3 regions of the Sphingobacterium sp. xlx-130 genome follow, and region 3 is predicted to be linked to each of the others. Evidence: riboswitches for the same ligand, from Rfam matches in the RefSeq annotation. Region 3 holds a riboswitch; each other region holds the start of a gene.
What was found. Region 3 has a riboswitch for thiamine pyrophosphate ahead of thiS (sulfur carrier protein ThiS). Riboswitches for the same ligand answer to the same signal wherever they lie in the genome.
Positions count from the first base shown of each region.

Region 1: another riboswitch for thiamine pyrophosphate. It lies ahead of G7B18_RS14425 (TonB-dependent receptor); the one in region 3 lies ahead of thiS (sulfur carrier protein ThiS).
Region 2: another riboswitch for thiamine pyrophosphate. It lies ahead of thiM (hydroxyethylthiazole kinase); the one in region 3 lies ahead of thiS (sulfur carrier protein ThiS).

Region 1 is NZ_WFKN01000008.1:105,060-108,343, forward strand. It holds gene G7B18_RS14425 (TonB-dependent receptor) at 1-2,020, opposite strand, end outside; TPP riboswitch at 2,075-2,199, opposite strand; gene G7B18_RS14430 (amidohydrolase family protein) at 2,377-3,284, shown strand, end outside.
Region 2 is NZ_WFKN01000006.1:523,565-526,848, forward strand. It holds gene G7B18_RS13790 (hypothetical protein) at 322-531, shown strand; gene G7B18_RS13795 (hypothetical protein) at 526-1,098, opposite strand; gene G7B18_RS13800 (lipocalin family protein) at 1,126-1,689, opposite strand; TPP riboswitch at 1,757-1,851, shown strand; gene thiM (hydroxyethylthiazole kinase) at 1,929-2,738, shown strand; gene thiE (thiamine phosphate synthase) at 2,722-3,284, shown strand, end outside.
Region 3 is NZ_WFKN01000006.1:151,249-154,532, reverse strand. It holds gene thiC (phosphomethylpyrimidine synthase ThiC) at 1-1,734, opposite strand, end outside; gene thiS (sulfur carrier protein ThiS) at 1,748-1,960, opposite strand; TPP riboswitch at 2,036-2,132, opposite strand; gene G7B18_RS12105 (sugar O-acetyltransferase) at 2,336-2,944, opposite strand; gene G7B18_RS12100 (NAD(P)H-dependent glycerol-3-phosphate dehydrogenase) at 3,059-3,284, shown strand, end outside.

The sequences.
Region 1 (3,284 bases), on a different contig from region 3:
AGTCGTATATTTTATTGTCGCTCAGCGCAGCTGTTGCTGACCAGGTGAGTGTGCTACTGACCCTCCATGAAGCATCAAGCTCTAATCCGATACGGTGACTTTCAGGGATGTTCATACGTAACTCAGCTCCTGTATCATTCAATGTTCCGGTTGGGATCAGCTGATCTTTGTACAGCATTGCATACACATTTGTCCCTATGTTAAACCCTTCGCTACGGAAGCGATAGCCTAGCTCGATATCTTGCATGCGTTCCGGCTTCGGGAACTCGTTTCTAGGATTTTCTACATAATCTTTACGTACAGGTTCCTTGCTTGCATATGCGTAAGATGCATAAATGTTTGAGTTGCCGTTAAGGAAATAGGTGGCGCCTACTTTAGGGTTTACAAAGTTTAATTTGTCGTTGAAATCCAGATCTTTGATTTTGTCGTCATCGCCTTTTACGGTATAATTTACGTTGCGGTACTGTACATCAAAATTGAAAAGCCATTTGTCTATTTTATAGTCGGCTTTAACGTACATATTAAAATCGTACTTTTGTGCATCATTCAGGTAGTATTTGCTGCCGGGGTTAGGATTGGCATTGAATTCGTCCCAAATGACCTTGCCGTAATGATCTCCTTTGTACTGATTGTACCCCCCACCAAAAATGAAGTTCCATTTATCGGAAGCTCTATAGTCAAAGGAGTAAATGAGTCCATAAAAATGGTTGTCCAGCCAACGCTGACGGATAAGGTCTGATTTCTTGATGATTTCCTGTCCGACGGTAACATCAGGTATCCCATATTTTACGAGTTTATCTTTTGTGCGATACTCTTCGTAATAGCCTGCACCACGGGTGTAGTGTAAAGCGGAGTTGAATTTCAACTTTTCACTAATAACGTTGGTGTACTGCAGATGGCTATGCGTCTGCGTGTAGTTGTCGGTTTGATTGTCGTATGTGTAGTAGTTGTACTTTCTATCTGCATTTAGCAGACGGTCGTATTCTGGACCATCATATAATCCAAAAGCTTCATTTGCATATTTGATAAGAAGATCTTTATCGCCAGTCAGGAGGGGTTCGGGGGTTCCGTACCATGCCTGATAGGTTTTCTCTTTACCCGTGAAGACTGTGGCCTTCAAGGTATGTTTGTTGGTGTATAGTCCCGCGTCGACATAGAGCGATCTTAGATTTGACGATGCGCGATCAACGTATCCATCGGATACGATCCGTGATAAGCGGGTGTTTATAGCGAACTTGTTGCTCATCAGACCAGTTCCACCTTTAATGGTGTTTTTCCAAGAATTGTATGAGCCGAAGGAATTGTTTAATTCGGCGTAGGGTTTTTCTTCTAGTACATCAGTCTGGATGTTTAAAGAGGCACCGAAGGCACCGGCGCCATTTGTGGAAGTACCTATACCCCGTTGTATCTGTATGCTTTCTGTACTGGAGGCAAAGTCAGGTAAGTTGACAAAAAATGAGCCCATACTTTCGGCATCATTTAGCGGGATACCATTTAAAGTCACGTTAATGCGTTGGTTGTCAGAGCCTCGGATCGTCATATTAGTATAACCAATCCCTGCGCCAGCATCAGATCCGATAACTACCCCAGGAGTCTGATCGAGTAGGTAAGGAATGTCCTGACCTAGATTTTTCTTCTTAATGTCTTCTTTTGTTAGATTTTTGAAGGTTGTCGCCGAATTTTCCTTGGCACGGGTAGCATAGACCAAGGCTTCATCAGCTTGTATAACAGCGGCTTGAAGCATGATATTGATGCTTCGTTGCCCAGTGGTTAATGGGCCAGTAAAAGACTTGTATCCCAAATAATGGACTTTGATTGTTCGATTGCTTTTCGGACCTATCGTGAATATAGCTATTCCGGATCTGTCGGTTTGTTTGGTGGTGTTGTCCATAGTCACGGTTGCGCCATGTAACAATTGTGCTTGACTGTTTGTCACTGTTACCTTAACATTTTCCTGTGCTATCACAACGATAATGGTAAGTAATCCTAGCAAACCAGTAGCAATAAGATGCTTAATCATAAATGTAAAATAATTTGAGTTAAACCAAACTATTGCAAGGGGTTACAATAGCGATACATTTAACCGCCCTTTCCCTACGCTGGCATTATCCAGATCAGGTGCTCCCGAGAATACTCGAGACGGGTATAATCTCAGCCTTACTTTATGTTCTGATGAACGAGGCACCCCTTTTCGATGGCGCAAACATAGAATATTTTTTTTACAAAACAAAAGTTCATTTTTTTTGTGTAAAATAAATTACTTAATTTGTCAAGAGTATTGGTTTAAAGCAATATTTTGTGTTAAATTTACATTTTCTAAACAGGGTTGCTCTTTACCCCTTAGAAAATACACACACACTAACTATTGGTATATAAATGGTTCATTATTATTCAGCTGATTATGTGATGCCAGTCACGTCCAGCCCTATCAAAAATGGGGTGATTGCAATGGACGAAAATGGTACGGTTTTGGGAATATATGATAATGATTCGGTGCCGAATAATGTAGAAATAGAACGCTTGAAGGGCGTTTTGATTCCTGGTTTTATTAACGCACATTGTCATTTGGAGTTGTCTCATTTGATAGGCAAAATTTCTCAAGAGCAGGGTTTGGTTAAATTTATCACCGAAGTGATGTCAAATCGGGGTGCAGACGATGACGTTGTCCGTGAGGCTATGATAGCTGCAGATCGAGCGATGTACGATAGCGGTATACAAGCGGTGGGCGATCATGTAAATTCGGCTATTTCCGCTAGCGTGAAAGAAGCAAGTAAGATTGCTTATCATACTTTTGTTGAAATATTGGGATTGAATGATGAAGAAGTGAATCGTAAGATTGACGAAGCGCGGGAGCTTGAGTTTCATTTTGATTCTAGTCATGCTTCTATAACACTTCATTCTCCCTATTCTTGTTCTAAGGCACTTTTTAAAGCTTTTAAGAAGTCAGTTTCCGATGACAATATCATTTCAATCCACAATCAGGAGAGTGAAGAGGAAAATAAGCTTTTCCGTTACAAAACTGGGGATTTTTTAGAGTTCTATAAGCAAATCGGTTTTTCTGCAGATGATTTTAAAGCGCAGGCAAGAAATTCGGTACAGACCTACATGTCTTATCTCCCGACGGGCAATAAAATTATCCTCGTACACAATACTTTTACTTCATTAAAAGATTTAGACTTTATCCGCAGAATGGGAAGGGATGTGGTGATGTGTCTCTGTCCAAAGGCTAATCTATATATTGAGGGCACCCTTCCTAAAGTAAGTATTCTTGAACAAAATGGATG
Region 2 (3,284 bases), 370 kb from region 3:
TAATCTTTTTCTTGATTGATTAATCTGAATGTATCTTATGGGAATAAGGCTAGATAAAAATTAAATACAACCTTTCTTAAATGTCAAACAAAATTACCTACTAATATACACCAGGGACAATCCGGGACATCGGCCATTCTGCCTACAAACAAAAAAAACAAATATAACACTCAAATACAATAAGTTAAGCTTTAAAAAACAAACACGACTACCCCTCAAAACCAGGTACACTACCCGTTTACTACCCTCAAAAAACACGTAAAACACTCCTTTATTTTGCATATTTGGTGAGCATACTGATAAAAGAGAGGAATATTATTCATGACGACACATTATAAACTTACTATTTACGAGAGATTAGAAGGTAAACTCAAAGAAGAATACCTACTTACCTCGGAGGAGATCTCTATCAACCCTATACACTTTTTACCAACAGAAAAAGATAAGCAATCTCCGAACCATTCTATTTCATCAAGATACAATAAGTTAATAACACAGATGAAAGAAGAACAAACATCTGTACTGTTATAATGGCCTTGCCCAATTCAATTGAGCATTAAATAGGCATTTCTTGTCTACTAGATTATAGTCTTCATCGTAGACAGGAAGATAAAAGAAAAAGTATAAAGGCTTTTTAATTTTCTTAACGGAAACCGACCCGCCTGTTGCCATGTCATAAAAACTGTTGACGGTCCGGAATGCTTGCCAGGAAGTAGTGGTTCCACCTGTCCCTAAATCAAACCGATGGTCTTCGGCTGATGTAAAATACCAATAACTAGGCGCCTCATCACTCACAAAAACCTCCTTATCGGCATTAAACAAGGATTCGGCCATTCCTGTCTCCTCAAACCACATCACTTCTTGATCTGCTTTGCCCAATGCAGACTTGTAAATATACTCGTCTGTCGTCACACCTACTAAAAAGCCCTCAACTCCGGTAGACCTTATTTCGAATGAAAAGCTCTTTGGTGTGAGTACATACAGACCATCCCTAGGAAACACAACCTTACCGTCCTGTATGATCTTGACATCGAGTGACTGCCCTTTGACGCTACCTAATGCCCAGATAAAAGCAAAACAACAAATCAGTTTTTTCATATACATCTTATTCATTAAATCTTTTTTCTATTGCAGTTTCAAAACTAAACGACATGCCTCGCAGTTTACGGGGCTTGATCGTTTACGATACACATCAAAATGCACCGTATTCAATATTTTATCTATAAGTGCGTCTCGGGTAGGCTTTCTATCTATTTCGACGGCCTGCATTCTAAGCTCATCCTCTTCCCCAATTTGCAACAGATAGTACCCAAAATACCCCCTCAACTCGACCACCAAGGTATCTCCTTCTAACTTCCACTGATACGTCTCTACATCGGCAGCGTAACAAGTATCCAAATTTCCTTCGTAGTAGGTATAGTCCACCGTATTATCCGATCTAAATACAAAATTTCGAGACAAACGGCACCCATCAAAATCCTTTATCACTTCCACCCCCTCTCGAATAAAACCCGACCGTTCTAACTTCCATATACCAATTAATTTAGCGGCATCTATTTCTTGCGCCACAACCTTACCATAAAACATTACGATCAGCAATAGGGCGATTCTCAAATACATCATATCCAACAAAAATACGAGTTTAAACAATACTCTCTCCTCCCTGCTTTCCGTGATTTCGACTTTCATTCTCCAGTTGAACTGACTATAATATGACGGAAAAAGTCCCTACTCTTTTCCGAAATGACTATATTTACCCTGGCTTTAGGGGTGTCCGTTGTTACGGACTGAGATAGACCCTTTGAACCTGACACGGTTGGTACCGTCGTAGGGAAAAGCAAGAACCTATCAAAGCATAATACAATTGTATTGTGGCCGACACTTCCTCAAAGCCTTTGAAACGCATATCTTTTAAATCTGGCTTACGCATGGTAAATTCTATCATTAATCAACTGGAGGAACTAAGAACACTCAATCCTCTGGTACACAACATCACCAATCTCGTTGTGATGAACAATACAGCTAATGCCTTACTTGCATTGGGTGCCTCTCCGGTAATGGCACATAGTCCTGCTGAGATCGAAGACGTGGTCGCTCTATCTAGGTCATTAGTGATCAATATTGGGACACTTAGCACCTCTTGGATCGAATCTATGTTTAAAGCCGCGTCTCATGCCAGCACCATAGGCTGCCCTTGGGTTCTCGATCCGGTTGGTGCAGGCATCTCCGTACTCCGCAATGAAGCCCTTAAGCAGCTTTTAAGCCTTCGACCTACCGTCATCCGGGGCAATGCATCCGAAATACTGGCCTTAGCCGACTTCAGTCAAGCTACCACAAAAGGCGTAGATAGTACCGCTCACAGTTCCAGTGCCCTTCATGCTGCTATTAAGCTTCAGGATAGTTATAAATCCATCATATGTATCTCTGGTGAAATAGATTATATCATCTCTGCAAACGAGATTATCGAAGTCCACAATGGCCATATCATGATGACAAAAGTTACAGGACTGGGATGTACCTCCTCAGCGCTGATCGGAGCCTTTTTGGGCCTCCGCAACGACACTGTCGAGGAAACTATTGCCGGAGTCGCTGTACTAAGCCTGACAGGCGAGCTGGCTGCACGAACCGCTAAAGGTCCCGGAAGCTTACAAATGCATTTGTTAGACGCCCTATACAACCTGGATACCGCCACCTTACAACGCGAACTTAATATACAGCGCTATGCCCGAAGAGATTAACTTTCCATATCCCCTGTATCTGGTTCTGTCCGAACAGGACTGCACAAAATTACCTTGGCTCCAGGTAGCTGAGGAAGCTATCCTAGGTGGCGTAGATATTATACAGCTGCGCGAAAAAAACACAGATTACCAGGAGTTTGTTAAAAAGGCAAAGGCGCTAAAAGAAATAACAGACAGGTATCAAATTCCTCTCGTTATTAACGACGCTGTCGACGTCGCTGCTGCCGTCGGCGCCTGGGGCATACACGTGGGACAACAAGATACGCCTCCCAGTGAGATCGTGGCCCAATACGGGACTAGGTTTCATATTGGATGGTCGATAGAATGCCTCCTACAGTTAGATTCTCCTGAGATAAAGTACGTACAGCATCTGGGCGTGAGCCCTGTCTTTCGTACGGACACAAAAAAAAACACCATTACAGAATGGGGTATCTCGGGAATAAAGCGAATAAGGGCATTAACCACCTTACCACTGGTCGCTATTGGCCATATCAACGAATCTAACATTGCGGAAGCACAACGGGCCGGTGCCTCCAGTATGGCTGT
Region 3 (3,284 bases):
GATCTTCATCGAGCAGAATTTTGGACCGCACATCGAGCAGAAGTGTGCTACTTTGGCTCCTTCGGCCGGTAGTGTCTCATCATGGTACTCGCGTGCTGTATCAGGATCTAACGACAGATTGAATTGGTCTTCCCAGCGAAACTCAAAACGGGCTTTACTCAGCACGTTGTCTCTATACTGTGCACCGGGATGTCCTTTTGCCAGGTCGGCAGCATGAGCGGCAATCTTGTAGGTGATCACACCGTCCTTGACGTCCTTTTTATTGGGCAAGCCCAAGTGTTCTTTTGGAGTCACGTAACAAAGCATGGCGCAGCCATACCAACCGATCATGGCAGCACCGATGGCTGAGGTGATATGATCGTAGCCGGGAGCGATGTCTGTCGTAAGTGGCCCTAATGTATAGAATGGAGCTTCATCGCAACACGCAAGCTGCTTGTCCATGTTTTCTTTGATGAGGTGCATAGGGACATGTCCTGGCCCCTCGATCATAACCTGTACATCGTGTTTCCATGCGATCTTGGTGAGTTCGCCCAACGTCTCCAGTTCGGCAAATTGAGCTTCATCATTGGCATCGGCTATAGACCCTGGACGTAGACCGTCACCCAGAGAAAATGCGATATCGTACTGACTCATAAGCTGGCATATCTCTTCGAAATGTGTGTATAGAAAGTTTTCCTGATGATGGAATAGGCACCATTTGGCCATAATGGAACCTCCTCTGGAGACAATACCTGTGACACGCTTGGCTGTGAGATGGATATAACGCAGCAATACGCCGGCATGGATAGTGAAATAGGAAACACCCTGCTCTGCTTGTTCGATAAGTGTATCCCGAAATATTTCCCAGGTGAGATCTTCGGCAATACCATTTACTTTTTCCAATGCTTGGTATATAGGTACAGTGCCGATCGGTACTGGCGAATTTCGGATAATCCACTCTCTGGTTTCATGGATATTTTTTCCGGTAGATAGGTCCATTATCGTGTCTGCCCCCCAGCGGCATGCCCATACGGCCTTCTCTACCTCCTCTTCGATGCTGGATGTCACCGCGCTATTGCCGATGTTAGCATTGATCTTAACCAAGAAATTACGCCCTATAATCATGGGTTCGCTTTCGGGATGGTTAATATTATTGGGAATAATCGCTCTTCCTGCCGCAATCTCGGCACGGACAAACTCTGGTGTTATCTTGCCATTCGGAGTATTTGCACCAAAACTATACCCGATATGTTGGTGGTTCATTCCTGCGGTGCTGTTTTCCAATTGCTCTATCCGTTGGTTCTCACGGATAGCGACATATTCCATCTCGGCTGTAATAATTCCTTTCTTGGCATAATGGAGCTGTGTTACATTTCGTTGCGCTAGTGCTCTTTTGGGCTTATGCTGATAGTCAAAGCGTAAATCGGCCAACTTGGGGTCGTTGGCTCGCTCATTGCCATACACAGAACTGATATTTTCCAATATCTCTACATCGCTGCGCTCCAGGATCCACGGCTCACGGATGCGTTCGATACCGCTCTTGATATCAATAGATTTGTCGGCATCGGTATAGGGGCCTGATGTGTCGTAAATGGTTATGGGAGGATTCTCCGCTAAGCCACCAGAGCTCAATCGGGTAGGCGAGAGCGTGATTTCACGCATGGCGACCTTGATCGGGTGCAGCTTGCCAGGTAGGTAAACTTTCTTTGAATTTGGAAATGGTACTGTGGTAATTGTGGTATTTTGTGTTGTCATAGTTTATGGTATTTTACCCGCCTTGAGTAGCGGTGATGATCAGTATTTCGTCTTGGTCTGCAATAGGGGTGGAGGGCCAGTCCTCACGGGGTATCACGCTGCTGTTAATAGCTACAGCGATACCATTTGTCTGGAGATCTGGCATCAACAGGGCGAGCACACTTAATAAAGTAGCGGGAAACTCGGCGCTAAACTGATGGGGTTGATTGTTTACTTTTATCTGCATAGTACTAAATTTTTTAAATTAAAGTACTTTAGGAATGCTATAAAAGCAGCGCTACAGATTGGTAGCCGCAAAGTGATTGGTACACTTACTTTTCCCTCCGCTAGTATGAACTAGATCAGGTTCCAAGGGTAAAATCTCAGCCTGTATTTTACAGACACCCCTAAAGTATTTGGTACAAGGATAAGGGATATTGTTGTGAAAAAAAAATATTTAGGAAATTTATTCGTGGTTGTTAAAAAATGTTAATACGGCGCGGCGTGTATACTAACGGGGATTGATAGTCGTTTTAATACCAAAAGTAAAGATTTCATAATTTCATATTTAGGTTAATAATTGGTTTGGTAAAACCTGAAGCTCCCCGCTTCAGGTTTTTTTTTAAATACTTTCTGTATCCAGCCTTCGATCTTTAAAATAGAAGTTTTTGTCCTGGTCGGTTATAGCTCTGATGACCTTACAGGGATTGCCGGCGGCCACCACATTATCGGGAATATCTTTTGTCACAATACTACCGGACCCGATCACGGAGTTGCGCCCGATGGATACGTTGGGATTGATCACCACATTGCCTCCGATCCAGACATTGTCACCAATGTTTACGGGCATAGCGCACTCCATACCTGTATTCCGCACTTCATAATGCAGTGGGTGACTAGCGGTAAAAATAGAGACTGAAGGACCGATCATCACGTTGTTGCCTATTTTGACGGGTGCACAATCTAGGATGGTCAAATGATAGTTGGCAAAAAAATTCTCCCCGATCTCAATGTTAAATCCATAATCGCAGAAGAAGGGCTGCTCGACACAAAACATAGCCTCGGTCTTGGCAAATAACCCCCTAATGAGCCCTTTGCGCTCTTTATAGTTTTTGGGGTCAATCTGATTATACCTGTAGCAAAGCCGTTGTGCAGCTAAGCGTAGTGTCGTCAATTCTTTGGTATGCGCGTAATACGGTCTGCCTGTTATCATTTTTTCCTTTTCAGTCATAATATCCGTCTGTCAATAGATAAAAATATCGGTGAAGATAAGAAAAGTCATTTTTATACCATTAATCAAAGGCTGAAAGAATGGTTAATTTAATATTAATTATCTTTGCCTGGAATGATGGATAGTTCAAATTTGAAGATTGGTATAATAGGAAGCGGAAGTTGGGCCACGGCAATGATAAAGATGTTGAATGACAACACGATGGCCAAGGAGGTGTTCTGGTGGGTTCGTAAACCGGAAGACGTAACGTTTATTCGGCAATATAAGCATAATCCGAGTTATTTAAGTGCGGTCGAAGTCAAGGTGAAAAAGTCGAACATCAGCTCCGATGTAAAATGGA